3 regions of the Streptomyces sp. NPDC007088 genome follow, and region 3 is predicted to be linked to each of the others. Evidence: riboswitches for the same ligand, from Rfam matches in the RefSeq annotation. Region 3 holds a riboswitch; each other region holds the start of a gene.

Region 1 (9,931 bases), on a different contig from region 3:
CCGGTGGTGCGGGGCCGGCGTTTCTCAGCGACCGCCGACGACGGGCCACGACGCGAGGAGCACACGCTCCCCGAAGGGCGGAAGGCGGCGCGGCCGTACCTCCGGCGGTTGAGCGTCTTGACGGGGGTGACTGCCTTTCGGCGACTCCCGAGTTCCAGGGGGAGGGCGCGTCCGGAGATATCCGCGTCACCCCTCGCGGTCGGTGCCCGCCGCCCGGAGACCGGCTCCCTGGACGGCCCCCGGCGCGCGCCGGGGGCCGTGGCGGCCACGGCCCCCGGCCCCGGCGCGTGGCCGGTCGCGCCCCCGGCCGACTGGCCGGGGGCGCGGGCGCCGTACGGGCAAGCGCCCCGCGCGGCGGATCAGTTGGGCAGGGTCCACTTCTGGTTCGCGGCGCCGGAGCAGGTCCACAGCTGGAGGCGGGTCCCGTTGGCCGAGCTCTTGTTGGTGGCGTCGAGGCACTTGCCGGACTGCGGGTTGACCAGCGAGCCGTTGTCACCGGCGCGCCAGACCTGCGAGCCCGTGCCGTTGCAGTCGTAGAGCTGGACGGTGGTGCCGTTGGCGGTTCCGGCGGCGGTCACGTCGAGGCACTTGCCGAGGGCGCGGAGCGAGCCGTTCGAGGCGACCTCCCACGTCTGCGCGCCGGTGCCGTTGCAGTCGTAGAGCTGCGCCGCCGCGCCGTTGGCGCTCGACGCGCCCGCGATGTCCACGCACTTGCCGCCGTAGCCGACGATCGGTCCCGAGGCGGTGCCGCCCGGCGGGTTCGAGGGGCCCGAGGCACCGCCGAGCCACCGCAGGCCCTGGAGCAGGAGCTTGTTCTGCTGAGCGCTCGCGAAGGTGGAGGAGAGGGCGGTGTTGGTGCTGTAGTTCATCGCGTTGTGGCCGAAGTTGTTGTAGATCATGCGGTAGTCGCGGTTGGTCCACGAGATCGGGTAGTACCCGCTGTACCAGCTCTGGTTGGGGTCCGTGCCGATCGGGAACGTGGACTGGTCCATCGCGGCGAGGACGTCGATCGCCGGGTTCTTCCGCAGGTCGTTCTGCCAGCTGTACCACTCGCTCACCGACGAGGTGATCGTCGAGGGCAGGCCGGCGGTGGCCGCGTGGCCCGCGTCCTCGATCCTCAGCGTCTCCTGGGTCGGGCCCCAGGTGTTGCTGCGGAAGGCGCCGGTGCCGAGGAAGGTGTTGTGGTACCAGGGCCAGTCGCCCGGGTCCGTGTTGAACGCGGCGACGTGGAAGCCCATCCACCCGCCGCCGTTGTCCATGAAAGTCTTGAACGCGGCCTGCTGCGAGGCGGTGTGGGGATAGTTGTCGAGGAAGATCACCACCTGATACTTCGCCAGGTTGGCGGTGTTGAGCTGCCCCCAGTCGGAGGTCGAGGTGTAGGTGAAGCCGTTCGCCGCGCCCTGCTGCGGGAACCAGGCGTTCGCCTCGTGTACGAAGTTGATGTGCGCGGCGTCGTAGGTGCCGTCGTAGAAGGCGAGCACCTTGAAGGGCTCGGCGGCGCGGGCGTCCTGGGCCGGGACGGCCTGGAAGCCGAGGACCACGGCGAACAGGGCGAGCAGCCTGACCAGCACGCGTCCCGGGAACGCGGCCGTACGGGTGGGGGGCATGGGGGAAGAACCTCCTGCGCGGGGCGAGTCGGGGGCAGAACCCCGCATCAGGATTCAAGGGTTGAAGTCGTGTGCACGTCAATACACGCGTCGGCATTAGTCCGGACCAGTCGTCGCCGGTCGCTCGTCCTGCCCGCGTCCAGCGCCCTCGCGGGGTCCCCCGTCGTCCCCGCCCGCCATACCCCGCGCCAGGCCGACTCGTGCCCCGCCCCGGCCGGACCGGGGCGGGGTGGAGGCGGTGGTCCGGCCCGCCTCCTCGTACCCGAGCGAGGGTTTCCTCGTCGCGAGCCGGAGTCCTCAGGGGCCGACGCGGCCCACTGACGGCCTCAGGAGCGGTCGGTGTCGCGCAGGTACGCGCCGAGACGCTCGACGGCCGAGGGGTTGCGCGGGCTCTCCACGAGGTCGGCGTAGTCGAGCGTGAAGATCCGCCGGTGCTTGATCGCGGAGACGTTCCGTAGCGGCGGGTACGAGAGGAGGAACTTCTTCTTCTGCGCCGCACTCGTCGAGCCGTAGTCGTTGACGACGATGACGTCCGGGTTCCGCTTCACGACCGTCTCCCAGCCCACCGTCGTCCACGAGTCCTTGAGGTCGTGCAGGAGGTTGACGCCGCCGGCCTCGCTGATGATCTGCTCGGGCGCGGCGTAGCGGCCGGAGGTGAACGGCTTGTCCTGGCCGCTGTCGTAGAGGAAGACCGAGGGCCGGTCCGTGTCCTCGGGGGCCTGGGCGCCGACCGCGGCGACCGCCGCCTTGTACCGCTTGATCAGCTTCTGGGCGCGCTTCTCGACGCCGAAGATCCTGCCGAGGTTCTCCAGGTCCGTGTAGAGCGCGTCGAGCGGCGGCATGATGCCGCGCGAGGTGCTCGTGCTCGCGTTGCGGCAGGACTCGGTGAGCAGATACGTGTCGATGCCTTCCTTGTGCAATTCCTCCGGCGTGAGCGTGTTCTCGTTGAAGCCGTAGTTCCAGCCGGCGAAGACGAGGTCGGCGCGGGCGTTGAGGGCGATCTCCTTGGTGACGCGGTCCTTGGCGAGCCACTTCACCTTGTCGTAGGCGTCCTCGTACGGCAGGCCGTCGGTCGAGCCCTTGTCGGCGGGCATGACGTATCCGGCCATACGGTCCTCCAGGCCGAGCGCGAACATGAGCTCGGTGATGCCGACATCGTTGGTCACCACCCGCTCGGGGCGCTTGTCGTACGTGACCTTCTTGCCGCAGTTGGTGACGGTCACCGCCTGCGAGGTCGCGGCCTTGTCGTCGGAGGAGACGTTCGCGCCGCAGCCGGTCAGGGCGAGGGCGGCGGCGAGGCCGGACGAGGCGGTGGACAGGAGCTTGCGCACGGGGGGCCTTCCAGTCAGGGGTGTCGGGGGGCGAGCGGATCGAAGAGGAACTGGGCGGCGCCGGTTTCGGGGTGGCGTACCCGGTGCGCCCGGACGTGGAAGACGTCGGCGAGGAGGGCGGGGGAGAGGACCTCGTCCGGGGGGCCCGAGGCGACGACGCGGCCGGCGTGCAGGACGTGCAGCAGGTCGCAGTGGGCGGCGGCCAGGTTCAGGTCGTGCAGCGCGGCCAGCACGGTCGGGCCGCTGCCGCGGACCCGGCGCAGCACGTCGAGCTGGTGGGCGATGTCGAGGTGGTTGGTGGGCTCGTCGAGGACGAGGACGCGCGGCTCCTGGGTGAGCGCGCGGGCGATGAGGACGCGCTGCTTCTCGCCGCCGGACAGCGACAGGAAGCCGCGCGCGGCGAGGTGCGCCACCCCGGCCTGTTCCAGGGCCCGCGCACAGATCTCCCGGTCCCGTGCGGCGGTGCGTTCGCGGTGGGGCAGGCGGCCCATCGCGACGATCTCGGTGACCGTGAAGTCGAAGTCGGCGGCCGACTCCTGGGGCAGCGCGGCGAGAAGCCGGGCGGCGGCCCGGGGTGTCATGCGGTGCACGTCCTCGCTCTCGATCCTGACGACCCCCGCGTCGGGGCGTCGCGCCCGGTACACGCAGCGCAGCAGGGTGGACTTCCCGCTGCCGTTGGGCCCTACCAGTCCCACGAAGGTGCCGGCGGGAGCGTCCAGGGTGACCTCGTCGATCAGCCGGGCGCCCGCCACCTCGACCGAGAGACCTTCGACGTCGAGTCGCACGTCTTCTCCTTCACATCAAGCCTTGGCACGTGCACGGGTACGGGCGGTGGGGCGGGAGGCGTGAGCTTCAGCGTCCGGGGAGCGCGTTGCCCCCGCGCCGCATGAGGAGCAGGAACGCGGGCACACCCAGCGCCGAGGTGACCACCCCGACGGGCAGTTCGGCCGGGGCGAGCAGCACCCGGGACAGCACGTCGGCCCACACGAGCAGCACCGCCCCGGCGAGTGGCGCGACGGCGAGTACCCGGGCGTGCGAGGCGCCCACGAGCATGCGCACGAGGTGGGGGACCATCAGCCCGACGAAACCGATCGCGCCGCTCACGGCGACGACGGTGCCCGTCACGGCCGCCGTGACGACGAACAGCTCGCGCCGCAACCGGTGGGGCGGCACGCCGAGCGCCGCCGAGGTCTCGTCGCCCAGGGAGAGGGCGTCGAGCGCGCCGGCCCGCAGCCTGAGCCACAGCCAGCCCGCCACCACCGTCGCGGCCGCCAGCGGCACCTTCGGCCAGGTCGCCCCGCCCAGGCTGCCGAGCAGCCACATCATCGCCGCCCGTGCCGCCTCGCCCCGCTCGGCGCCGAAGACCATGACGGTGGTGACCGCCTGGAAACCGTAGGCGAGGGCGGTGCCGGTCAGGACGAGCCGCAGCGGGCTGAGCCCGAGCGGGGAGCGGGCCACCAGATAGACGACGAGGGTCGCGCCGAGCGCCGAGACGAAGGCCGAGAAGGAGAGCGCCCAGACACCGAGAGAGGCGAGCGCGCCGAACAGGATGACCGCGTTGGCGCCGACGGCGGCGCCCGAGGAGATCCCGAGGACGAAGGGGTCGGCCAGGGCGTTGCGCACCAGCGCCTGTACCGCGACCCCGACCGAGGCGAGTCCCGCCCCGACCACGGCGGCGAGCACGACACGCGGGAAGCGGATCTCCCACACGATGGTGTAGTCCGCGGCGTCGTCGGTGCCCAGGTTCCCGCCGCTGAGGCCGGCCCACAGGAGCCGCAGCACCTGCCCCCAGCCCGTGCCCGTCGCGCCGAGCCCGACCCCGCAGGCGAGTGAGACGGCCAGTGCGAGTGCCAGCCCGACGACCAGCGGCGCAGTGGGTGTGCGTTCCCGTGGGACATCCGCGGGGGCGGTGGGGGCGGTGGTGCGGGACACGGTGGCGCACATCCTCCGGGGTTGACGCCACCGGTGGAGTACGCAGGGCACCAGAAGGGCCCGGGGGCTCTGGGGGTCCTGCTCGCAGTCCGCGGCGAGCGGTTGACGGGTTGCACACCTGCCGCGGGCGATCGGGCTCGCGTGACCTGGACGGACCACGCACACCGTTGCGGGACAGCGCCGGACTCGCACCGGCTTCCCCCACGAGAGGCACCAGCAGCGTAGCAAGCCGGGGGCGGCGGCCGACCGGGCGGATGGCGCTCGCCCGGGGGAGCGGCGGTCCGGCGAGGGAGTGGGGCGGGCCGGCCGGTGCTCGCGCGAAACGGCGGTCGCGGCGAGGGCGAACGCCATGGAGGCGAGACGCGTGGTGCGGACGCCACGAGAACGCCGTGCGGACGTGTACGCGCAACTCCCCGGGAGGCGGGGACTGTTCTTTCCTTCCCCGGTCCGCGCCCCCCGCGCCCCGCGTACCGCCTTCCCAGCAGGCGGTTACGGGGACGGACGGAGCGCTCCGAGGGGGTGGCGGCGGGCACCGTCCGAGCGGGCGGCTGTGTGACAGCTGTTGACAATCACATGACATGCTTGAAAACTCTGATCGCCAGCTCGCACGAGATCGACTGAACAACTCAAAAAACTTGCGTAGCTGACGCAAAACATCAGCACATGACTCTGTCTACCCCCACAGAACAGAGGGCTTCATGACTCTCGTGACCAGGAAGCACACGCGGCGACTCAGGAGAAGGCTGCTCGGCGGCGTGCCGGTGGTGGCGCTGCTGGCCGGCGGTCTGCTGCCGGCCGCGCCCGCGGCGGCGCAGATCCCGGCCGACCGGGACGTCCGTGCCGGGGCGGCGGCGCAGGGCGCCACCGTTCCGTATACGGAGTACGAGGCGGAGAACGGGACCTACGAAGGGACGCTGCTGAAGGCCGACGCCAAGCGGACCTTCGGCCACACGAACTTCGCGACCGAGTCCTCCGGGCGGTCCTCGGTACGGCTGGACGGCACCGGGGACTACGTCGAGTTCACCTCGACGGTGCCGACCAACTCGCTCGTGGTGCGCAACTCGATCCCCGACGCGCCCGGTGGTGGCGGTACCGAGGCGACCATCAGCGTGTACGCCGACGGGAAGTTCGTGCAGAAGCTCGACCTCTCCTCGCAGCACAGCTGGCTGTACGGCAACAGCGACGACCCCGAGTCGCTGACCAACACCCCGCAGGCGGACGCCCGCCGGCTCTTCGACGAGGCGCACACCCTGCTCGACAGGAGCTACCCGGAGGGCACCACCTTCCGGTTGCAGCGCGACGCGGACGACTCCGCCTCGTACTACGTCCTCGACCTCGTCGACCTGGAGCAGGTCGCGCCGCCCGCCGCCAAGCCCGCGGAGTGCACCTCGATCACCGAGTACGGGGCGGTCCCGGACGACGGGAAGGACGACACCGAGGCGCTGCAGGCGGCGGTCACCGCCGACCAGAACGGTGACACCGACTGCGTGTGGATCCCCGCCGGGCAGTGGCGCCAGGAGCAGAAGATCCTGACCGACGATCCGCAGAACCGGGGCCAGTACAATCAGGTCGGCATCAGGGACGTCACCATCAAGGGCGCGGGCATGTGGCACTCGCAGCTCTACACGCTCACCCAGCCGCAGGACGCGGGTGGCATCAACCACCCGCACGAGGGCAACTTCGGCTTCGACATCGACGACAACACGCAGATCTCGGACCTGGCCGTCTTCGGCTCGGGCCGGATACGCGGCGGGGACGGCGGCGCCGAGGGCGGCGTCGGGCTCAACGGCCGCTTCGGCAAGAACACCAAGATCTCCAACGTCTGGATCGAGCACGCGAACGTCGGCGTGTGGGTCGGCCGGGACTACGACAACATCCCCGAGCTGTGGGGACCCGGCGACGGCGTCGAGTTCAGCGGGATGCGCATCCGGGACACCTATGCGGACGGCATCAACTTCACCAACGGAACCCGTAATTCGACGGTCACCAACTCCTCGTTCCGCACGACGGGCGACGACTCGCTGGCGGTCTGGGCCAGCAAGTACGTCAAGAACCCGGCGACCGACGCCGGACACGACAACACCTTCTCGAACAACACGATCCAGCTGCCCTGGCGGGCCAACGGCATCGCGGTGTACGGCGGTCACGACAACACCGTCGAGAACAACCTCGTGTACGACACGATGAACTACCCGGGCATCATGCTCGCCACCGACCACGACCCGCTGCCCTTCTCCGGGCGGACCCTGATCTCGGGCAACGGCCTGTACCGCACCGGCGGTGCCTTCTGGGGTGAGGCGCAGGAGTTCGGCGCCATCACGGTCTTCCCGGCGAGCCAGGACATTCCCGGGGTCGTGATCGAGAACACCGACATCCACGACTCGACGTACGACGGCATCCAGTTCAAGAACGGCGGCGGCAACGTCCCGGACGCGAAGATCACCGGTGTGACGATCGACAAGTCCAACAACGGTTCCGGCATCCTCGCGATGGGCGGGGCGCGCGGCAACGCGACGCTCTCGGACGTCACGATCACCGGCTCCGCCGAGGGCGACGTCGTGATCGAGCCCGGATCGCAGTTCCAGATCACCGGGGGACCCGCTCCCGGCAAGAAGTGACCCGCGAGTGAAAGGGAGGGGGTGCCCCGGGGACCGAGTCCGGGACACCCCCTCCCGCGCGCCGTTCCCGGCGGGCCGCGGCGGGCGGCGCGTCGGCAGCCGTCCCGGCCGGAAGGCCGCGCCCGCGTTCGGAGGCGTTCTCGGCCGGTCAGAGATAGACCGGTGAGACGGCGGCCTTCACCAGCTCGCGCGGCCTGCCCCGGCCGTCGGCGGGCACCGTGTACAGATCGGCGCCGAAGTCGCCCGGCAGGGCATAGGTCACGTGCCGGTCGTCGCTCCACACCACTTGGTCGTCGACGCTGCGGGGCTCGGCCAGCGCGGTCTCCCGCATCGTGCGGAGGTCGAGCGCGTACAGACGCCAGGGGGCGTCCGCCGGCAGGCCCGCCACCCGCTTCTTGTACACGATCCGGGTGCCGTCGGGGGACAGGGAGGGGCACTCGACGTTCTGGTGCACCACCGTGACCTCGCGGGTTCGCAGGTCACCGCGGACCAGATACGTCTTCCCGCCGGTGGCCAGGGTCGCGTAGAAATGCCGGTCGTCGCGCGCGAAGGTGACCCCCCAGAAGTTGACGTCCGCCGACCGGTACCGCCGGCCGTCCCTGACGATGCCGTACACCTCCAGGGACGGGGTCAGCCTTCCCGTACGCGTGTCCAGGATCGCCGTGCGGGTCGAGAAGTCGGTGCCGGCGTAGCTGTCGCCGCCGACGAACGCGGTCCACGCCGCGTACCGCCCGCTCGGGGAGACCCGGGCCCGCGAGGGGATGCCCGGGACGGGATAGCGCGCCCGCTCGCGCAGGTGCGCGTCCACGACGGTCGCACGGTAGGTGTCGGTGAGGGCCCCGTGCACCGCCCGCAGGCAGACCCCGGTGCCCGCGGCGGCGTAAAAGCGCAGGCAGGTGAGGCCGTTCGCCGTGGCGGTGCGGGTGCCGCCCGGGGCGCCCGCCGGTGCGGTGGCCAGCTCGTCGCGGTGCGGGCCCCACGCCATGTTGCGGAACACCAGGCGCCGCGCCCCCGGTCCGAGGTCCACCTCGCCCCGCGTCACCGTCGGGCCGCCGGGGCGGGCCCGGTCGCGGCGGTCGGAGCGCGCCGAGGCGCGCAGGACCGAGACGGTGGCCACCACGGCCAGTACCAGCACCACGGCGATCAGGACGGAGAGCCTGCCACGGCGGGTCATGCCGCACCCCCCGTCCGGGCGCGGGCGAAGGGGCGGAGGGCGTACGACAGCAGGCCGCACCCGCACAGCAGTACGGCGGCCGTCCCCAGCGCCGTGCGGTCCCCCCACGCGGTCCAGGCCGCGCCGAAGCCCAGGGAGCAAGCGAAGCGGGCGGCGGCCTGCCCGGTCTGCACCACGGCCAGCCCCGAGGAACGGCGCGTCCGCGACAGGCCCGCGGAGGCCGCCGCCATCAGCACGCCGTCCGTCGCCGCGTAGAACGTGCCGTGCAACAGCAGCACGGCGTACGGCAGGGCCGGGCTGTGGGCGTGGGTGAACAGCAGGACGTACACGCTGAGCAGCGCGAGATGCCCGCCGAGGAACACGGGCCAGGCACCGAGGCGGTCGGAGAGCCGGCCCAGGGGAGCGGCCAGGATCAGGAAGGCCGCGGCCGTACCCAGGGGCAGGAGGGCGAACCACTCCTCAGGCACGCCCAGTTGCCGCTGGAGGATCAGGTAGACGAAGGCGTCGCTCACGGTGGCCAGGCCCAGCGCGGCCGCGCACAGCGTGATGCGCGACAGAGCCGGCGAGGGGCGGGTGCGAGGCGGGGGCGCGCCCGGTGCGGCGGGCACGTGGTCCTCGGCCGGCGCGGCGGCACGTCCGTCGCGGGGGACGAACAGCACCAGGACCACCACCCCCAGCGCGGCCACGCAGAAGCTGACCGTGAACACCGCGTCGTAGCCGTCCACCGTGGCCCGCAGGATCAGGAAGGCCACCAGGGGACCGAGCAGTGCGCCCGCGGTGTCCATCGCGCGGTGCACACCGAAGGCGCGGCCCCGGTTCTCCGGGGAGCTGTTGAGGGAGATCAGGGCGTCGCGCGGGGCCGTGCGCAGACCCTTGCCGGTGCGGTCCGCCGCGAGGACCGCACCGATGACCGGGAGTGAACCCGCCACCAGCAACAGGGGTTTGCACAGGGCGGAGAGACCGTAGCCGAGCACCGCCACCGTCTTGTGACGCCCCGGCCCGCTGTCCGCGACCCGGCCGCCGACCAGACGTACCAGGGCCGAGAAGCCGTTGTAGACACCGTCGAGCAGGCCGAAACCGAGCGGGCTGAGCCCCAGCCCCGCGACCAGATACAGGGGCAGGACGGCCGTCACCATCTCGGAGGAGACGTCGGTGATCAGGCTCACCGTGCCGAGGGTGAGGACGACCGGGCCCGCGGCGCGCCGCCGTCCGGCCCGGGACCGGGCGGCGGGCTTTGCGGAGGGGTGCGTCCCGGTGGAGGCGCGGCTG
Region 2 (9,931 bases), on a different contig from region 3:
ACTCCCGCAGCCGCAGGCCCACCTGCTCGTTCAGCTCCATACCGCTCCCGGTCCACCACGCCATTCGATGCCGCCACCGCCCGGCCCGCGTCCGCCCTGTCCAGGGAGGTTGACGTCCCGAAGCGAGGCGCCCTAGTGTTCCATACACGAAACGTTCCGTATACGGAACGTCTGTCGTCCCGCCTCCCCGCGCCCCCGGAACGGTCCATGAACACTCTCGCGCGCCTGCGCGCACTCGCCCCGCCCTCCGCCGTCACCGCGGGTCTCGTCACGGTCCTGGTGGGGGTGAGCAGTTCCGCCGCCGTGGTGTTCGCGGCGGCGCGGGCGGCCGGGGCGGACGCCGGCGAACTCGCCTCCTGGATGCTGGCCCTCGGCGTCGGCCTGTTCGTCACCTGCGCAGGGCTCTCGCTGCGCTACCGCGCCCCCGTCGTGACCGCCTGGTCCACCCCGGGCGCCGCGCTGCTCGCCACCGCGCTCGGCGGCGTCCCCCTGGCCCAGGCGACCGGCGCCTTCGTGTTCTGCGCCGTGCTCATCCTGCTGAGCGGGGTCACCGGCTGGTTCGCCCGCGTCATGGACCGCATCCCCGTGCCGCTGGCCTCGGCGCTGCTCGCGGGCGTTCTCCTGGAGTTCGGCACCGACCTGTTCCGGTCGATGCACGGAAGTTTCGGCGTCGTCTTCCCGATGTTCGCGGCCTACCTCCTCGCGCGCAGGCTGGCGCCGCGCTTCGCCGTCCTGCTGGCGCTCGCTGCGGGCGTGCTCGCGACCCTCGCGACCGGCGGCCCGCACACGGGAGGGATACGGTTCTCGCCGGCCTCCCTCGTCCTCACCGTGCCGGAGTTCGACTGGCGGGTCCTCGTCAGCGTCGGGCTACCGCTGTTCGTCGTCACGATGGCCTCCCAGAACCTCCCGGGCGTGACCGTCCTGCGCGGCGCCGGGTATCAGGTGCCGGTCTCCCCGCTGCTGGGCTGGACCGGCGCGGTCAACGCCCTGCTCGCGCCCTTCGGCGCGTTCGGCATCAATCTCTCCTCCATCACGGCCGCCATCTGCGCGGGCGAGGAGGCCCATCCCGACCGGTCCCGCCGCTATCTCGCCGCCGTGTGGGCCGGCTTCTTCTACCTGTGCGTCGGTCTCCTCGGCGGCACGATCGGTGCCCTGCTCACCGCCCTGCCGCACGCTCTGGTGGCCGGGATCGCGGGACTCGGCCTGCTCGGCACCATCAGCGCCTCCCTGCACAGCGCGTTCGCCGAGCCCGAGCTGCGCGAGGCCGCCGCCGTCACCTTCCTCGCCACCGCCTCCGGCTTCACGCTGCTCGGTGTCGGCTCCGCTTTCTGGGGGCTGCTCGCCGGGGTGCTCGCGCTCCTCGTGACCCGCCTCGCCCGTCCGGCTCCCACGGCGGAGCGACGGGAGCCGGACCCGGCGAGACGCGGGTGAGCGCGGGCGGTGCGCCGGGCGGGCGTCACCGCGCCCCGGGCGACTCTTCCCCCGTCTGCTGCCGCCGTCCGGTCAGCTCCTCCAATGCCTTGACGACGATCTCCTGCGTCGCGGCCTTGTCCGCGCCCAGGGAGGACAGCGGACCCGATCCGTCCTCGTGCTCCAGCAGGGCGAGCAGCAGGTGCTCCGTACCGACGTAGTGGTGGCCCAGGCGCAGCGCCTCGCGGAAGGTCAGCTCCAGCACCTTCTTCGCCGCCGGATCGAAGGGGACGAGAGCGGGGGCCCCTTCGACGCGGGGCGGGAGCAGTGGTTCGACCGCCTCCCTGAGCGCGCGCGGTGAGATCCGCTGCGCGGTCAGGGCCGCGACCGCGAGACTCTCCGGCTCGGCCAGCAGCCCGGCCGTCAGGTGGGCGGGGGTGATGCGTTCGTTGCCCGCGTCCTGCGCGACGGTCTGCGCCGCCATGACCGCGTTCTTCGCGCGCGGGGTGTACCGGCTGAAGCCCTCGTCGGCGGACATGTCCGCGCCGTCCGTCGCGTCCTTGGGCACGAAACGCTTCTGGGCCGCCTGCCGGGTCACCCCCATACTGCGGCCGATGTCGGTCCAGGAGGCGCCCGACCTGCGTGCCTGGTCGACGAAGTGGCCGATCAGGTGATCGGCCACCTCGCCGAGGTGATCGGCCGCGATGACGGCGTCGCTGAGCTGGTCGAGGGCGTCGCTGTGCGTTTTCTTGATGGCGTTGATCAGGTCGTCGAGACGGATGCCCCGCTGCACGGACGAGGACTCTGCCGGATGCGTCATGTGACAACCGTAGGTTGACAATCAAGGGGCGTCAACCTCTGGTTGTCACTCACTCCGGCCGGATTCCCGCCTCTCTCCGGCGCCGACGAAGTCGGCCACCGCCCGTGCGAACGCGAGCGGTTGGTCCTCCGCGATGAACGTACCGCTGTCGGGGATCTCCACGAGACGCGCGTCGGGCAGCAGCGCGGTCAGCCGGTGACCGTGCTCCAGCGGCATGACCCGGTCCCGCGTGCCCCACACCACGAGCGTGGGCCGGTCGAAATCGCGCAGCCCCTCGGCGGCCTCCCGCATGTCCTCGGGGCGCGTGGCGGTGAGGTAGGCCCGCAGATCGCGTCGCACACCCGGATTCTCGATCAGGCCCCGGAACCAGCCGTCCGTGACCTCGTGCGGAACCGGGCGCACCGTCATGGGCCCCAGCATGGTCGGGCCCCGGCGCAGCGCCCGCACCCGCACGATCCGGCTCACCAGCCACAGACCGCCCGGCACCCGGCCCGCGAGGGAGACCGCCTTGCCGGGAAGACCCGGCGGGTAGTTGTCGAAGACCTCGCACGCGCCGATCACCAGCCGCGCGATCCGCTCCTTCGCGAGCGGGGCGGCGAACAGGAACAGGCCCGAGTCGCTGCCCACCAGCGTCACGTCCCGCAGGCCAAGGGCCGTAAGGAACTCCGCCTCCAGGGCGGCGATGCCGCGCGGGCTGAGGTCGGCCCCCGGCCGCAGCGGCACCCGGTGGCCGCCCAGCGGCAGGTTCGGCACGATCACCCGGCACGCGGGCGCGAGTGCGGACACCAGTCCGCGCCAGTAACTGCCGTCCATCGCCAGGCCGTGCAGGAGCACCACGACCGGCCCCTCGCCCCCCGTGTCCTCGTACTCGACGGTTCCCGCGGTCAGTTCGATCGTGCGCATGACGGCTCCTTCGCCGTGGCGGGCGCGCGGGCGGCGCGCGCGACCTCGTACCGAGACCCGCCCGGGGCGGGCGAACCGAGCGTAGACGACGCCGTGCGCCCCCGTGGCCCCATCACGCGGGCAGCTGACGCGCCCTGGACGCGGGCCGCGCCCGGCCCGGTGGGGGCCGGCCGGGCGCGGCGCCCGCCGCCTGCGGTTTCGTCACCCGATCGGCCCCGCCCGGTGCCCGCGGGGCCGTGGCCGTGCCGCTCCTCCCGCCGTGCCCGCGCGCGTTCGACGGGCGGGTTGGCGGGGAGGAAGCAAAGATGGGCCGTGACATACGCCGCTGAGCGGGCAGGCGAGCGAGAGCCGTAGGAGCAGTCCAGGCTCCGGACACCGCAGACCCCTGAGAAGGGACGACAACCGTGGCACGACCCAGGATTCTCGTAGTGGGCGCCGGCTTCGCCGGAGTGGGATGCGTACGCCGTCTGGAGCGGCGTATTCCACCGGGCCGGGCGGACATCACCCTGGTCGCGCCCTTCTCGTACCAGCTGTACCTGCCGCTGCTGCCCCAGGTGGCCTCCGGGGTGCTCACCCCGCAGTCCGTCGCCGTCTCGCTGCGCCGCAGCCAGAAGCACCGCACCCGCATCATTCCCGGCGGCGCGATCGGCGTGGACACGCAGGCGAAGATCTGCATCGTGCAGAAGGTCAACGGCGAGATCGTGCACGAGCCGTACGACATCATCGTGCTCACCCCCGGCAGCATCACCCGCACCTTCGACATCCCCGGGCTCACCGAGAACGCCCGGGGCATGAAGACCCTCGCCGAGGCCGCGTACATCCGCGACCACGTCATCTCCCAGCTCGACCTCGCCGACGCGAGCACCGACGAGGAGGAACGCGCCTCCCGCCTGCAGTTCGTCGTCGTCGGCGGCGGCTACGCCGGGACCGAGACCGCCGCGTGCCTGCAGCGCCTGACGCACAACGCCGTCAAGCACTACCCGCGCCTGGACCCCTCGCTCATCAAGTGGCACCTCATCGACATCGCGCCCAAACTCATGCCGGAGCTGGGCGACGAACTCGGCAAGGCCGCGATGAAGGTGCTCGAACGGCGTGGGATCGACGTCTCCCTGGGCGTCTCGATCGCCGAGGCCGGACCGGAGAAGGTCACCTTCACCGACGGCCGCACCCTGCCCTGCCGCACCCTCATCTGGACGGCCGGGGTCGCCGCCAGCCCCCTCATGGCGACGCTCGACACGGAGACGGTGCGCGGCCGCGTCGCCGTCACCCCGGAGATGAACGTCCCCGGGCTCGACGGCGTCTTCGCCCTCGGTGACGCCGCGGCCGTGCCCGACCTCACCAAGGAGGAGGGCGCGATCTGCCCGCCCACCGCCCAGCACGCGATGCGCCAGGGACGCAAGGTCGCCGACAACGTCATCGCCAGCCTGCTGCACCAGCCGATGCGTCCCTACGTCCACAAGGACCTCGGGCTCGTCGTCGACCTCGGCGGCACCGACGCCGTCTCCCGGCCGCTCGGCGTCAACCTGCGGGGACTGCCCGCCGAGGCGGTGGCCAGGGGCTACCACTGGTCGGCGCTGCGTACCGGGCCCGCCAAGACCCGTGTCATGACGAACTGGCTGCTCAACGCGGTGGCGGGTGACGACTTCGTCCGGACCGGCTTCCTGTCGGAGAAGTCCGGGACCCTGCGCGAGTTCGAGCACACCGACGTGTACCTGACTCCGGAGCAGATCCGCGAGCACACCGCCGCCCTGCACGGCGTGCACTGAGCGCGGACCCGCCGAACACGGCGAAGGGGCGGGGGCGGGCGGTTCGGCACCGCCCGCCCCCGCCCCTTCGCGCGCTCAGACCAGCGCGGGAACGGACCGCGGCCGGCCCTCGGCGTCGATCGCGACGAAGGTGAGCCGTGCCGTCGCGACCTCCGTCACCGGGCCGGAGAAGTTCCACCGCTCGGCCGTCACCCGTACCGCGACGTCCATCGAGGTCCGCCCCGCGCGCTCCAGCGTGGCCTCGGCGCTCAGCAGATCGCCCGCGCGCACCGGCGCGAGAAAGGTCATCCGGTTCACGGACACGGTCACCGCCGGACCGTCCGCGTGCCGGCCGGCCGAGGCCGCCGCCGTGTCGTCGATCAGCTTCATCACGACACCTCCGTGGATGGTCCCGTACAGGTTGGTGTCGTGTTCGCTCATGATGTGCTTGAGCATCACCTGGGACTCAGCGGGGGTCTTGCTGTCCCGGACGGCGGCCGGGGGGTTTCCGGCGGACTGCACAGTCACGTCAACTCTCCTTCGCGAGCGGCGTTCTCGGACCCGGCACCGCGGGCGGGAGGACACCGGGTGCGGTGACCGGCACCGGGACGGACCCGGCCGCGACGGCAGCGGCCCGCACCCCGCGGCCGCCCTCGCGCGCACACCGGGTTCACCGCGGGCGCCCACGGCACCCACGGGCAGCGGCAGGTCTTCGGACTCGCGAGCACACACGCCGTACGCCCTTGTACGAGACGGGGCGGGCGGGCACCTACTGGCCGTCGCTTCCCGGGCCCGGTTAGGCCCAGTGCGTGGGACGGCGGTCGTTCTCGCTCACCGCTGCGGGGCAGTCCCGGACTCCCACCGGGTTCCCTCTTACGACGCACCCCGATCCTGAAGGAAAGGGGGCGAACCGACTGCTCGCCCAGCCTAACCCGCGTCACCCGTTTGATCGATCATCCGTGGTCCCCGGCGTACGTGAACTCGGCAACAGCGCGCCGGGCCGGCGCCCGCCCCCACCAGCGGCGCGTCCGCACGCCCACCCGTGGCGGGCGTGCGAGCACCACCACCCGTCGTCCGCCCGGGGCCCCCGCGCGCAGAAGACCTGCCGCGTGCGAGCATGAGGCCCTGTGGAGACCAGAGGGGAGCCGGCCCGGTCCGCCGGGGCGGACGACGCGGAGGGCTGGGGCGACCGGCCCGGGGACACCGCCCTGACCCTGCGGGTACCGGAGGCCGATTCCCTGGTGACGGCCGGGTTCCCCGCTCATGTCACGCTCCTGTACCCCTTCGTGCACGAGAGCCGGCTCGTACCGGGGGCCCGGCGCGAACTCGCCCGGCTGTGCCGGGCCCACCCCGCCTTCACCCTCCGATTCGCGCGGTTCGGCCGCTACCCGGGGGTGCTCTACCTGGAGCCGGAACCGCACGAGCCGGTCCTGGCCCTGCGCGCGGCGCTCCGGGAGCGCTGGCCCGAGGCGGTGCCTTACCGGGGGCTCTTCGGCCCCGGAGGGCTGCCCCCGCACCTCACCCTCGCCCACCACGAAAGGCCCGGAACGTACCCGTCGGCCTATGACGCTCTGGAGCGGCGCTACGCGGAGAAGCTGCCGCTGTGCACCCGCGTGGCCGTGGTCCACCTCATCGTGCGGCGCGAGGGGGCCTGGCAGGACGCGGACGTCCTCCCGCTGGGACCGTAGCCACGGGCCCGCCCGGAACCGGAAGGCGCCACCGCCCGCTCAGGGGTAGAGGTCGCGCCGATAGGTCGCCGGGTCCTCCAGCGCGTCGAGCAGCAGCGCCGCGAGATCCGCGTACGTCGTGCGCGGGGCGGGGGAGCGGTGCGGGGTGAAAGGCGCGCGGCGACGGCCGTGCGCGGGTCCCTCGACGAGGACGACCGGCCGCACGATCGTCCACTCCAGGCCGCTCGCCGCGATGACGGCGTCCTGGTCCTCCCGCTGCCGGATGACGGGCCGCGCCGTCGCCCGGTACAGCGCGGACACCGTGCGGTTGAGCGGCCCCGCCGTATGCCGTCCGTAGGCCGCCTCCGAGACCACCAGAAGCCTGGGCACCCGCAGCCGGCGCATCACGTCGACGACGGTGCGGGTGCCGCGGGAGTACAGCGGGACGTCGCGCCGTCCGCCGCGCAGCGCGTACGCCACCACCGCGGCCCCGGCCCCGTCGAGGGCGTCGGCGACCTCGTCCTCGTCGAAGGGGCCGCCGGTCACCACCCGGTCGGCCGGGGCCTTCGCGAGCCGGGCCGGATCGCGCACGACCGCCGTCGTGGTGTGCCCGGCCCGCGCGGCCGCGTACAGAAAGGCCCGCCCGGCTCTCCCGGACGCGCCGAAGACGGTGATCCTCATCCGTGCGCCCCCGCGCCCCGGCCGGGACCGTTCATGGCATCGCGCCTTCCTGGGAGTAGGACCGACACTCCGACGCTGGGCCCCCGCGCTCTCCCGCGCAACTCGCGTGACCCGTCCGCCGCCCGCCCCCGTGATCCAGGGGGAGTCAGTGCGGGGCACCCGGCCCGTGCGGGGCGCGCCATTCGACGTGGTCCAGCGCGGGCAGCTCCTCCTCGCGCACCGGTTCGCTGCGCCGGCCACCGCTCTTGAAGAAGTCGGCGAGGACGAGGGTCGCCGCCCCCACGGTCACCGCGTCCGGCCCGAGCAGCCCCATGCCGATGGTGACCTTCCCGGCCGGGTGGCGCAGCGAGAAGCTGTCGGCGTAGCGGCGCAGGGACTCCAGGATGTGCGGGCCCAGCTGAAGCCCCGCCCAGCCGCCGATGAGGACCCGCTCCGGGCTGAAGAGGTTGATGAGGTCGGAGATGCCCGCGCCCAGGTACTCGGCGGTCTCCTCCAGCACGGCGACCGCCACCGGATCGGGCGCGCCGCCGTCGTCCCGGGGCTGGGCGGCGGCCAGCAGCGCCGTCACCGCCTCCTCCTCGCCGGCCCCGTCCGGAAGGGTGCCCCCCGCCTCCACCCAGCGCTGCAACAGCGCCTCGGAGCCGGCATACGCCTCCAGACAGCCGCGCGCCCCACAACGGCAGCGCCGGCCACGGACGTTGACGGTCAGGTGGCCCCACTCCCCGGCGCTGCCGTGCATTCCGCCGTGGATCGCGCCGCCGGTCACGATGCACGCGCCGACCCCCGAGCCGAACAGGACGATGACCGCGTCCTCGGCGCCGCGGCCGCCACCGAACCACATCTCCGCCTGACCGAGTGCCTTGGCCCCGTTGTTGACGTGGAAGCCGACCTCCGGGGGCAGTTCGGCGACCTGGCGCAACAAGGTCTCCAGCGGCACACCGGCCCAGCCGATGGTCTGCCCGTGGACCAGGGCTCCTTCAGGACCCGAACGCTCCACGATGCCGGGCACCCCCACGCCGACACCCAGGAGCCGGTCGGGCGGGACGGACGCCTCGGTGAGCACCGAGGCGATGCCCTCGCCGATGTACCGCACGATGACGTCGACGTCGTAACCGAGCTGGGTCAGCGCCAGCTCCGAGCGCGCGAGTTCGGACATGCCCAGGTCGAACAGCTCGATCCTGACCATCGTCTCGCCGACGTCCACCCCGATCAGGTAACCGGCCGAAGGGGAGACCCGCAGAAGGGTACGGGGCCGGCCACCGTCCGACTCGACGACCCCCGCCTCCTCCAGGAGGGCGTCGGCGGTGAGTTCGGAGACGACGTTGCTGATCGAACCCGAACTCAGCCCGGTCGCGGGAACGAGCGCCTGGCGGCTCATCGGCCCATCGAAATACAACCGTTGCAAAACCGCCGCGCGGTTGCCTCTGCGCAGGTCACGCACTGTTCGCCTGTGACGCTCCACCATGTTGCCCCTTCCCGGACGGCAACATACCCCTGCCGTAGCCCTTGACGCGACCTTCTCTCAGGTTTTAACTCACGTCCTAAATTAAGTCGTGAGGCCGTTCAGGGACTGAACGCGTCCAGCACTCCTTGACCACCCCGGAAAGGGGCATTCCGTCATGCGCAGACTTCGAGCCGCTGCCGCTGCCACCCTCGTCACCACGCTCGCCGTCACCGCCAGTGCCTGTGGCGGCGGCGACGGCGACGGCGGGAGTGACGGCAAGTCTTCCAAGACGATCACCTACTGGGCCTCCAACCAGGGGCCGAGCATCCAGGCGGACAAGAAGATCCTGACCAAGGAACTCGCCAAGTTCACCAAGCAGACCGGCGTCAAGGTCAAGCTGGAGGTCGTTCCCTGGGCCGACCTGCTCAACCGCATTCTCGCGGCCACCACTTCGGGTCAGGGCCCGGACGTGCTGAACATAGGCAACACCTGGACCGCCTCGCTCCAGGCGACGGGCGCGCTGCTGCCCTGGGACCAGAAGAACTTCGACGCGATCGGTGGCAAGGACCGCTTCGCCGAGGCCGCGCTGGCCGCGGCCGGCGCCGAGGGCAAGGACCCCGCCGCGGTCCCGCTCTACTCGCTGTCCTACGCGCTCTATTACAACAAGAAGATGTTCGCCGACGCCGGGATCACCGAGGCGCCCAAGACCTGGGACGAGCTGGTCGAGGACGGCAAGAAGATCTCCAAGGGCGGCAAGACCTGGGGCCTGGGCGCCGAGGGCGGCAACCTCTCCAACAACATCCATCAGGTGTTCGTCCTCGCCAAGCAGCACGGAGCCGACTTCTTCGACGCCGACGGCAAGCCGACCTTCACCTCCGACGGCGCGGTCGCCGCCGTGAAGCAGTACGTCGACTTCATGGCCAAGGACAAGATCATCGCCCCGGGCAACGCCGAGTACGCCCAGAACCAGTCGCTGCAGGACTTCTCCAGCGGCAAGACCGCGATGGTGCTGTGGCAGGCCGCGTCGAGCACCTTCGAGGCGCACGGCATGAAGCCCGAGGACTACGGCGTCGCCCCCGTCCCGGTCCCCTCCGGCACCCCGGGCGCCGACAAGCAGACCAACTCCATGGTCGCCGGCATCAACATGGCCGTCTTCAAGAACACGAAGAACCTCGACGCCTCCCAGAAGTTCGTCAAGTTCATGACGAGCGACGCGGAGCAGAAGCTGCTCAACAAGACCTACGGCTCCATCCCGCCGGTC
Region 3 (9,931 bases):
TACCGGGAGCTTGGCCTAGACCTTTAGGGGTGTCAAGGGTGTATAAGAGGGGCTGCGGTCTCTGTTATGGGACCGACACCTTGCCCGGGGCGGACCCGCCTCGCACACCCCCGGCCCGACGGTCCGGGACCCGGGCCCCGGGCCGTCACCGCGGGAGTGGGGAGACGGTCCGGGCCGCCCTCGGCGGACGCGGTCTCCCAGGATCGTGCCACGATGGGGCCCGCGGCGGGCGGGATTCGCGAGCGGCAGTGGACAGCGGCCGGAGAGGCAGACGATGGGCACCGACGGGGGCAGGACCGGAGCGAGGGCGACTTTCCCGGGCGCGGCTGAGCCGACGGCCGCGACGAGGACCGCTCGCGTCCCCAAGTACTACCACCTCAAACGGCACTTGCAGGAGATGACCCGGACCCTGCCGCCCGGCACCCCGGTCCCGCCCGAGCGCACCCTGGCCGCCGAGTTCGACACCTCGCGCACGACGGTCCGTCAGGCGCTGCAGGAACTCGTCGTCGAGGGGCGCCTGGAGCGCATCCAGGGCAAGGGCACCTTCGTCGCCAAGCCGAAGGTCTCGCAGGCCCTCCAGCTCACCTCGTACACCGAGGACATGCGGGCCCAAGGACTCGAACCCACCTCGCAGTTGCTCGACATCGGCTACGTCACGGCCGACGACACCCTGGCCGGACTGCTGGACATCACCAGCGGCGGGCGCATCCTGCGCATCGAACGGCTGCGGCTGGCGAGCGGCGAGCCGATGGCGATCGAGACCACCCACCTGTCGGCCAAGCGCTTTCCCGCGCTGCGCCGTTCGCTCGTCAAGTACACCTCGCTCTACACCGCCCTCGCCGAGGTGTACGACGTGCGGCTCGCCGAGGCCGAGGAGACCATCGAGACCTCGCTGGCCACCCCGCGCGAGGCCGGGCTGCTGGGCACCGACGTGGGCCTGCCGATGCTCCTGCTCTCGCGCCACTCGGTGGACGGACGCGGCGAGCCGGTGGAGTGGGTGCGCTCGGTGTACCGGGGCGACCGCTACAAGTTCGTGGCCCGGCTCAAGCGCCCGGACTGAGGTCCGGCGGGTCCCCCTCGCCGCCCGCCCCGCCCTCTCCCGTCACGGGCGCCCCCGCCGGCGCCCCCGGCGCGGCGTCCGTTATGCGGTACGGGGGTTTCACAACGCCTTTACGTCGCCTAGATTTCGCCCGTCGCGCCCTGATCGACGGGGGCGACCCGGCGCACAGCGGAGTGCGCGCGGGCGACGGAGGGGACGGAGCAGGACATGGCGCGGGAAGTGGAGACAAAGCCGAACCCGGGGGGAGGTGGCGTGCGGCAGCCCGTCGTGACCCCGCTGAGAGTCGTGGTCGGACTGTGCCTGCTCGCGCCGTTCGTGGCGATGTTGTGGGTGGGTTCGTACGCGAGGATCGACCCGGCCTTCATCGGCATCCCCTTCTTCTACTGGTACCAGATGCTCTGGGTGTTCGTCTCCAGCGCGCTGACCCTGCTGGCCTACAAACTCTGGCAGCACGACCAGCGCACCCGGCGTGCCGCTCGCGGAGGTGAGCCCCGATGAAGGACGGCGTCAACGGGGTCGCTCTGACGATCTTCATCCTCTTCTTCGTCGCGGTCACCGTCATGGGCTTCATGGCGGCGCGCTGGCGGCGGGCCAGTACCGAGAGCCTCGACGAATGGGGCCTGGGCGGCCGGTCCTTCGGGACCTGGGTGACATGGTTCCTGCTCGGCGGCGACCTCTACACCGCGTACACCTTCGTCGCGGTGCCCGCGGCGATCTACGCGGGCGGGGCGGCCGGCTTCTACGCCGTGCCGTACACCATCCTGGTCTATCCGCTGATCTTCACCTTCCTGCCGCGGCTGTGGTCGGTCTCGCACCGCCACGGCTACGTCACCACCTCCGACTTCGTGCGCGGGCGCTTCGGCTCGAAGGGGCTCTCGCTCGCGGTGGCGCTGACCGGCATCCTCGCCACGATGCCGTACATCGCCCTGCAACTCGTCGGCATCCAGGCGGTCCTGGACGTCATGGGCGTGGGCGGCGGGGAGGACACGAACTGGTTTGTCAAGGACCTGCCACTTTTGATCGCTTTCGCCGTTCTCGCGGCGTACACGTACTCCTCGGGGCTGCGGGCGCCCGCGCTGATCGCCTTCGTCAAGGACGGGCTGATCTACCTCGTGATCGCGGTCGCGATCATCTACATCCCGGTCAAGCTCGGCGGTTTCGACGACGTCTTCGCGAAGGCCGGCGACGCGCTCTCCCAGAAGAACCCGGCGACCGGACAGCCCAAGGGCGCGCTCTTCCCCGGGGAGAAGGGGCAGTGGGGGTACGCGACCCTGGCGCTCGGCTCGGCGCTAGCGCTGTTCATGTACCCGCACTCGATCACCGCGACGCTCTCCAGCAGCAAGCGGAACGTGATCCGGCGCAACACGACGATCCTGCCGCTGTACTCGCTCATGCTGGGGCTGCTCGCCCTGCTGGGCTTCATGGCGATCGCGGCGGGCGTGAAGGTCGACAACGGGCAGCTCGCCATCCCGCAGCTGTTCGAGGACATGTTCCCGGACTGGTTCACCGGGGTCGCCTTCGCGGCCATCGGAATCGGGGCGCTGGTGCCCGCGGCCATCATGTCGATCGCGGCCGCGAACCTGTTCACCCGCAACATCTACAAGGACTTCCTGAAGCCGGACGCGACCCCGGCCCAGGAGGCCAAGGTCTCCAAGCTGGTCTCGCTGCTGGTCAAGGTGGGCGCGCTGATCTTCGTCCTCGGTATGGACAAGACGGTGGCGATCAACTTCCAGCTGCTGGGCGGCATCTGGATTCTGCAGACCCTGCCCTCGCTCGTGGGCGGCCTGTTCACCCGCTGGTTCCACCGCTGGGCGCTGCTCACGGGCTGGGCGGTCGGCATGGCCTACGGGACGTGGGCGGCCTGGACCGTGGCCAGCCCCACCCAGGACCACTTCGGGGGCTCCTCGAAGGAGATTCCCGGGCTCGGAGAGATCGGCTACATCGGCATGACGGCCATCGTGCTGAATCTGGTCGTCACGCTGGTCCTCACGGTCGTCCTGCGGGCCCTGAAGGCCCCTGACGGCGTCGACGAGACGGTTCCCTCGGACTACGTCGTGGACGCGGGCGACCCGGGCGTGCGGGAGGAGCTGCCGCCCGCGACGGCGGGAGCCCCGGCCGGTCACTGACGCCCCGGCACAGGGATCCGGAGGGCCTCACGGACGGGCCCGGAGGAGGGGCGCGGGCTTCCTCCTCCGGGCCCGTCCGGTGTCCGCGCGGGCCGCCGGGCCCGGCCCCGCACCTCCCGCGATCCGAGTTTTCGCGGACGGGGACGGGGGCCGCTTGTGGAGCCCGCACACCGCGCGGCGGCCTCGGGTCGGGCCGCTGCGCGGGCCGGGGAACGCCCCCTTGTCGGCACTCCACAAGGCTTGGCCGGTACGTGACCTTCGCCCGCCTCGACACAACATCTGGGGTCTCCCTCAGCCCACCCACCCCACATGTATGCTCAGTCTCGCTGTCGTCGCAGGGGAATCCGGTGCGAATCCGGAACTGTCCCGCAACGGTGTGTGGTGCGCCTTTTGCACGCCCGAGTCCGAGGTCCTGCCGACAGCGCGCCAAGGACCGACCGGCCCTGGCGCCCAGACGTCCGGGCCTCGCGGAGTGGGCCGGTGGATGTGTCGCCCCGCCCTGCCCCGGGCCCGTGCGCCGCTCCCCGCTGCCTCCCGCCGGCCCACAGCCGAGCGAGGGAGAGCCACACAGTGACCATCGCGCCAGCAGATCCCGCTTCAGCGGTCACGGCCGAACAGGATCTTCCGGGAACCGCCCTGTTGCGGACCCTGACGAATCTCACCGCCGATCTCCCCGACACCGACCCCGGCCGGGTCGCCGCCGCCGCCCTGCGCGGCCGCAGCGCCCACGCCGACGAGGCGGAGCTGCGCGAACTGGCGACCGAGGCCGCCGCCGGTCTCATCTCGGAGGACCCCGCCTACTCGCGGCTCGCCGCCCGGCTGCTGACCCTCGGCATCACCGAGGAGGCCCGCAGCCAGGGCGCGCACACCTATGCCGAGTCGGTCGCCGTCGGCCACCGCGAGGGCCTGATCGGTGACAGCACGGCCCGCTTCTGCGCACTGCACGCCGAGCGGCTCGACGCGCTGATCGACCTGGAGGGCGACGACCGCTTCGGCTACTTCGGCCTGCGCACCCTCTACAGCCGCTACCTGCTGCGCCACCCGATCACCCGCAAGGTGATCGAGACTCCGCAGTTCTTCATGCTGCGCGTGGCCTCGGGCCTGGCGGCGGACGAGTCGGCGGCCGCGGTGGACGAGGTGGCCTCGCTGTACCGGCTGATGAGCCGCCTCGACTACCTGCCCTCCTCCCCCACGCTGTTCAACTCCGGTACGCAGCACCCGCAGATGTCCTCGTGCTACCTGCTGGACTCGCCGAAGGACGAGCTGGACTCGATCTACGAGCGCTACCTCCAGGTGGCCCGGCTGTCCAAGCACGCGGGTGGGATCGGCATCGCGTACTCCCGTATCCGCGGCCGCGGTTCGCTGATCCGGGGCACCAACGGCCACTCGAACGGCATCGTGCCCTTCCTGAAGACGCTGGACTCCTCGGTCGCGGCGGTCAACCAGGGCGGCCGGCGCAAGGGCGCCGCGGCGGTGTACCTGGAGACCTGGCACTCCGACATCGAGGAGTTCCTGGAGCTGCGCGACAACACGGGCGAGGACCAGCGCCGCACCCACCACCTCAACCTCGCGCACTGGGTCCCGGACGAGTTCATGCGCCGGGTCGCCGAGGACTCCGAGTGGTCGCTGTTCTCCCCGGCCGACGTCCCCGGGCTGACCGACCTGTGGGGCGAGGAGTTCGAGACCGCGTACCGCGAGGCGGAGGCGGCCGGGCTGGCGCGCAGGACGCTGCCGGCCCGCGAGCTGTACGGGCGCATGATGCGCACCCTCGCGCAGACCGGCCAGGGCTGGATCACCTTCAAGGACCACTCCAACCGCACCGCGAACCAGACCGCCGAGCCCGGTCACACCGTGCACTCCTCGAACCTGTGCACGGAGATCATCGAGGTCACCGACGACGGCGAGACGGCCGTGTGCAACCTGGGTTCGGTGAACCTGGGCGCCTTCGTCGAGAACGGGGACATCGACTGGGAGCGGCTGGACGAGACCGTCCGCACCGCCGTGACCTTCCTCGACCGGGTCGTGGACATCAACTTCTACCCGACCGACCAGGCCGCCACCTCCAACTCCCGCTGGCGTCCGGTGGGTCTGGGCGCGATGGGCCTGCAGGACGTGTTCTTCAAGCTGCGGCTGCCCTTCGGCTCCCCGCAGGCGAAGGCGCTGTCCACCCGGATCGCCGAGCGGATCATGCTCGCGGCCTACGAGGCGTCCGCCGACCTCGCCGAGAAGCACGGACCGGTGCCCGCGTGGGAGAAGACCCGCACGGCGCGCGGGGTGCTGCACCCCGACCACTACGACGTCGAGCGGACCTGGCCGGAGCGCTGGGAGGCGCTGCGCGCGCGGATCGCGCGGACCGGGATGCGCAACTCGCTGCTGCTCGCGATCGCCCCGACCGCGACGATCGCCTCGATCGCCGGTGTCTACGAGTGCATCGAGCCGCAGGTCTCCAACCTGTTCAAGCGCGAGACGCTGAGCGGGGAGTTCCTCCAGGTCAACGGCTATCTGGTCAACGACCTCAAGAAGCTCGGCGTGTGGGACGAGCGCACCCGTGAGGCGCTGCGCGAGGCGAACGGCTCGGTGGCCGGCTTCCACTGGATTCCCGAGGACGTACGCGAGCTGTACCGCACCGCCTGGGAGCTTCCGCAGCGCGGGCTGATCGACATGGCCGCCGAGCGGACCGCCTTCCTCGACCAGTCGCAGTCGCTCAACCTCTTCATGGAGACGCCGACCATCGGGAAGCTGTCCTCGATGTACGCGCACGCCTGGAAGAAGGGCATCAAGACCACGTACTACCTGCGTTCGCGTCCGGCGACCCGGATCGCGCGCGCGGCCGGTTCCGGGGCCGCCACCGCCTCGGTCCCCGCCCAGCAGTCCGTGCCCGACGCGGACGCGATCGCCTGCTCCCTGGAAAACCCCGAGTCCTGCGAGGCCTGCCAGTAATGACCACCACTCCCACGGAAGAGAACACCGCGGCCGCCGCCCCCGGCGCCAAGGCCGTGAAGAACCTGCTCGACCCGGGCTTCGAACTGACCCTGCGTCCGATGCGCTACCCGGACTTCTACGAGCGCTACCGGGACGCGATCAAGAACACCTGGACCGTCGAGGAGGTGGACCTCCACTCGGACGTGAGCGACCTCGCGAAGCTCTCGCCGATGGAGCAGCACCTGATCGGCCGGCTGGTGGCCTTCTTCGCCACCGGTGACTCGATCGTCGCCAACAATCTGGTGCTGACGCTGTACAAGCACATCAACTCCCCGGAGGCGCGGCTGTACCTGAGCCGTCAGCTGTTCGAGGAGGCCGTGCACGTCCAGTTCTACCTGACGCTGCTCGACACCTACCTGCCCGATCCGGACGACCGGGCGGCGGCCTTCGCGGCGGTGGAGAACATCCCGTCGATCCGTGAGAAGGCGGAGTTCTGCTTCAAGTGGATCGACGAGGTCGAGAAGCTCGACCGGCTTCAGTCCCGGTCGGACCGCCGGCGCTTCCTGCTCAACCTGATCTGCTTCGCGGCCTGCATCGAGGGCCTCTTCTTCTACGGCGCCTTCGCGTACGTGTACTGGTTCCGCTCGCGCGGACTGCTGCACGGTCTGGCCACCGGCACCAACTGGGTGTTCCGGGACGAGACGATGCACATGAGCTTCGCCTTCGACGTCGTGGACACCGTCCGCAAGGAGGAGCCGGAGCTGTTCGACGACCGCCTGGAGCAGGAGGTCAAGGACATGCTCGCCGAGGCCGTGGAGGCGGAGCTGCAGTTCGCCCGTGACCTGTGCGGCGAGGGGCTGCCCGGCATGAACACGGAGTCGATGCGGGAGTACCTGGAGTGCGTGGCCGACCAGCGCCTTCAGCGGCTCGGTTTCGCCCCGGTCTACGGTTCGCGCAACCCCTTCTCCTTCATGGAGCTCCAGGGCGTGCAGGAGCTGACCAACTTCTTCGAGCGCCGCGCCTCGGCGTATCAGGTGGCGGTCGAGGGTTCGGTCTCCTTCGACGACGACTTCTAGTCGGGTTCCGGGCGGGCCGGGTACGCGTCGTGCCCGGCGCCTCCTGATCCGCGAAAGGCCCGTTCCCCCCGGGGGGAACGGGCCTTTCGCGTGCTCCTCTTCGCCGGGTCAGGGGCGGGTCAGGCGCAGCAGGGCGCGTTTGGGCTGGAGGGTGATGCCGATCCTCGGCTCGTTGACCGTCCCGGGGACGGTCTCGACGTGCCAGTCGCGGACGGTGTTGGCGAGGACCAGCGCCGTCTCGGTGAGGCTGTAGTGGTCTCCCGGGCACTTCCGGTTGCCGGTCCCGAAGGGCATCATCGCGTATTTCGGCACCCGCGCGGCCCGTTCGGGAAGCCAGCGGTCCGGGTCGAAGCCGGTGGCATTCCCGAAGGAACGCGGATCGCGCTGGAGGGCGTAGGGGCAGTAGAGCACATCGGCTCCGGCCGGAATGCGGTAGCCGCCCAGTTCCGTCTCCGCCACTGTTCTGCGGGTGAATATCCAGGCGGCCGGGCGCAGCCGCATGGATTCGGTCAGCAGATTCCGGGTGGCCGTGAGCTTGGGCAGATCCTCGAAATCCACCGGGCGGCGCGGTGCGACGGTATCCACCTCCTCCCTTATCCGCCGTTCCCACTCGGGGTGTTCGGTCAGCAGCAGGAAGGTCCAGGCGAGGGTCGCGGCGACGTTCTCGGCGGCGGCCACGACGAGCGAGACGACGTTGTCGTGGATCTCCCGGTCGGCCAGCGGGACCCCCGTCTCGTCCCTGGCGCTCAGCAGGACGGCGAGCAGGTCCTCCCCGTCGCCCTCGGCCCCGCCCTCGTGCGCGCGCCTGCCGTCCGCGATGATCTGGCCGACCAGCGAGTGCAGTTCCGTAAGGGCCCGGTTGAAGCGCCGGGCGGCGGGGGTCGGCAGCCGGTGCAGCGGTCCGAAGGAGAGGACCATGCGCTGGTACAGGCCGCTGAAGACGGTGTGCAGGGCCTCCGCGATCCGGTCGGAGCGCTCGCCGCTCGCGTCGACCTCCAGGAGGGAGCGGGAGACGATGCGGACGCCGGTGCGGAACATCTCGGCGCCCATGTCCACGACCGAACCCTCCTGCCAGCCCTCGGCGGTGCGGACGGCCTCCTCGGTCATGACCGAGGCGTAGGCGGCGATCCGGTCGGGCCGGAACGCGGGCTGGATCGTACGGCGCTGACGGCGGTGCAGCGCCCCGTTGCTCGTGGCGACGCCCTTGCCGAGGAGGATCTCCAGGGTGTCCCACAGGGGGCCGCCGACCGCGTAGTCGGGGCTTCTGAGCAGGGTGCCGACCAGTTCGGGGGCGCACACCGCGTAGACCTGCTTGGGGCCGAGCGCGATACGGACGACTTCGCCGTGCTCGCGCAGTCCGGCGAGGAAGCCGAGCGGTCCGCGGGCGAGCGTCAGGGCGTGGCCGAGCACGGGGAGCCGGCCGCCGACGAGGGGCACGGGGCGGTCGTTCATCAGCGGTCCCCTTCCGGCGGGCGCGGGGCGGCGGGGCGGCCGTCGTCGTCGTTCACATAGGGCGGCAGGGCGGGATCGCTCCAGTGGTCCACGCGGTAGCGTCCGGATTCGTGGTGGAACCAGTAGACGGCCGGAAACCAGTTCCGCATATTCCCGACGCATGACAGAACGGCATTGCGGAGACCGTCCCCCCGTTCCCCGCCCCCGGCGTCCCCGGCCGCGAGGGTTTCCGCGAACTCCGTCACCTCCCTTTCCGCTTCCAGGAATGCCGAGACGCGGCCCTCGACTCTTTTCCGTACTTCGGCGACGGCTGTTTCGAGGGTCAGCTCCTCGTGCCGTATGAGACTTATCCCGAGATTGTGCACCTCGTCCCCCGCTATTTCCTTCGGCAGCGAACACAGGTCGTTGTACCAGGCCGAGAAGTCCTGGCAGGCGAGACCGGCGGCCCGGTAGGCGGGGTGGTGGCGGACCTCGCAGGGCAGTTCGGCCCCGGCCACCACCTCCAGCAGGTCGAGCCAGATCTCGTGGCCGAAGGTGAGCCGGCGCAGCGCCACGTACTCGTCCACGGTGGGCACGGTGGCCCCGGTGCGGTTGCCGAACTCCCGGTCGTAGGCGTCGATCACCGGGTGGAAGTGGCGGGCGAAGCGGGTACGCCAGCCCGGCCCGGCCGACGCGCCCATGCGCAGGACGCAGTCCGCGAAGGCCGCGACCAGCGGGTCGGCGTGGTGCAGGTGGGAGGCGGGCGCGTCGAGCGAGCGGTGCAGGTCCTCGCACAGGGCGCTCCAGGCGGCGTCCCGGCCGTGTACCGCGTCGCGGTCGTGCCGGTCGTCCCACGCGAAGAACCAGATGCTGAAGTCCGCGATGGCGCTGAGCGTCGCCTCGGAGGCGCCGAGGTAGTAGCCGGCCACGAGGTCGGTGTAGCGCAGCCCGTCGACGTGGGCCTCGGCCCGGACCGGGTCCATGAGCCGTTTTTCCACGACCCAGAGCCTCGACTTCTCCTGAAGCTTTGGCCAATACTCGTGGAGACGGCGAGTGAAGTCCCTTTCCACCGCGGCGATCCGGAAGGCCGCAGGGACCGTCGCCGCCGGAGTCGGTGAAGTACTGGACGGGAAAGCAGGCACGAGCGAACCCCTTTCGGGCGCCGGACGGCTCGGACCGGGTCCCCGTCCCCGGTCCGGGCCGTCGTAAAACACAGCGCTTTCCATTCAGCCCTACAACTGACCCGAAAGGGAACAGATTTGGGCCAGGAATCATCTCCGGGTGCCGGGAACACGCCCCGGACTGACCGGAATCGG

Evidence for each region. A riboswitch is a leader RNA that binds a small molecule or an ion and turns the genes downstream of it on or off. The one in region 3 is predicted to bind cobalamin.
Region 1: another riboswitch for cobalamin. It lies ahead of ACFYMP_RS20680 (FecCD family ABC transporter permease); the one in region 3 lies ahead of ACFYMP_RS04250 (ribonucleoside-diphosphate reductase subunit alpha).
Region 2: another riboswitch for cobalamin. It lies ahead of ACFYMP_RS30645 (acyl-CoA thioesterase); the one in region 3 lies ahead of ACFYMP_RS04250 (ribonucleoside-diphosphate reductase subunit alpha).

Annotation. Positions count from the first base shown of each region.
Region 1 is NZ_JBIAFO010000012.1:156,418-166,348, reverse strand. Features, by position in the region: gene ACFYMP_RS20695 (ThuA domain-containing protein) at 360-1,607, opposite strand; gene ACFYMP_RS20690 (ABC transporter substrate-binding protein) at 1,934-2,938, opposite strand; gene ACFYMP_RS20685 (ABC transporter ATP-binding protein) at 2,953-3,723, opposite strand; gene ACFYMP_RS20680 (FecCD family ABC transporter permease) at 3,791-4,882, opposite strand; cobalamin riboswitch at 4,979-5,103, opposite strand; gene ACFYMP_RS20675 (right-handed parallel beta-helix repeat-containing protein) at 5,569-7,488, shown strand; gene ACFYMP_RS20670 (TolB family protein) at 7,637-8,662, opposite strand; gene ACFYMP_RS20665 (MFS transporter) at 8,659-9,931, opposite strand, start outside.
Region 2 is NZ_JBIAFO010000033.1:3,689-13,619, reverse strand. Features, by position in the region: gene ACFYMP_RS30670 (helix-turn-helix domain-containing protein) at 1-40, opposite strand, end outside; gene ACFYMP_RS30665 (benzoate/H(+) symporter BenE family transporter) at 208-1,431, shown strand; gene ACFYMP_RS30660 (Clp protease N-terminal domain-containing protein) at 1,457-2,230, opposite strand; gene ACFYMP_RS30655 (alpha/beta fold hydrolase) at 2,276-3,133, opposite strand; gene ACFYMP_RS30650 (NAD(P)/FAD-dependent oxidoreductase) at 3,538-4,899, shown strand; gene ACFYMP_RS30645 (acyl-CoA thioesterase) at 4,975-5,406, opposite strand; cobalamin riboswitch at 5,564-5,808, opposite strand; gene ACFYMP_RS30640 (2'-5' RNA ligase family protein) at 6,006-6,566, shown strand; gene ACFYMP_RS30635 (NAD(P)-dependent oxidoreductase) at 6,606-7,226, opposite strand; gene ACFYMP_RS30630 (ROK family protein) at 7,372-8,691, opposite strand; gene ACFYMP_RS30625 (ABC transporter substrate-binding protein) at 8,846-9,931, shown strand, end outside.
Region 3 is NZ_JBIAFO010000002.1:253,450-263,380, reverse strand. Features, by position in the region: gene ACFYMP_RS04265 (GntR family transcriptional regulator) at 275-1,060, shown strand; gene ACFYMP_RS04260 (DUF3311 domain-containing protein) at 1,268-1,558, shown strand; gene mctP (monocarboxylate uptake permease MctP) at 1,555-3,186, shown strand; cobalamin riboswitch at 3,488-3,621, shown strand; gene ACFYMP_RS04250 (ribonucleoside-diphosphate reductase subunit alpha) at 3,757-6,126, shown strand; gene ACFYMP_RS04245 (ribonucleotide-diphosphate reductase subunit beta) at 6,126-7,184, shown strand; gene ACFYMP_RS04240 (cytochrome P450) at 7,293-8,636, opposite strand; gene ACFYMP_RS04235 (multidrug MFS transporter) at 8,636-9,757, opposite strand.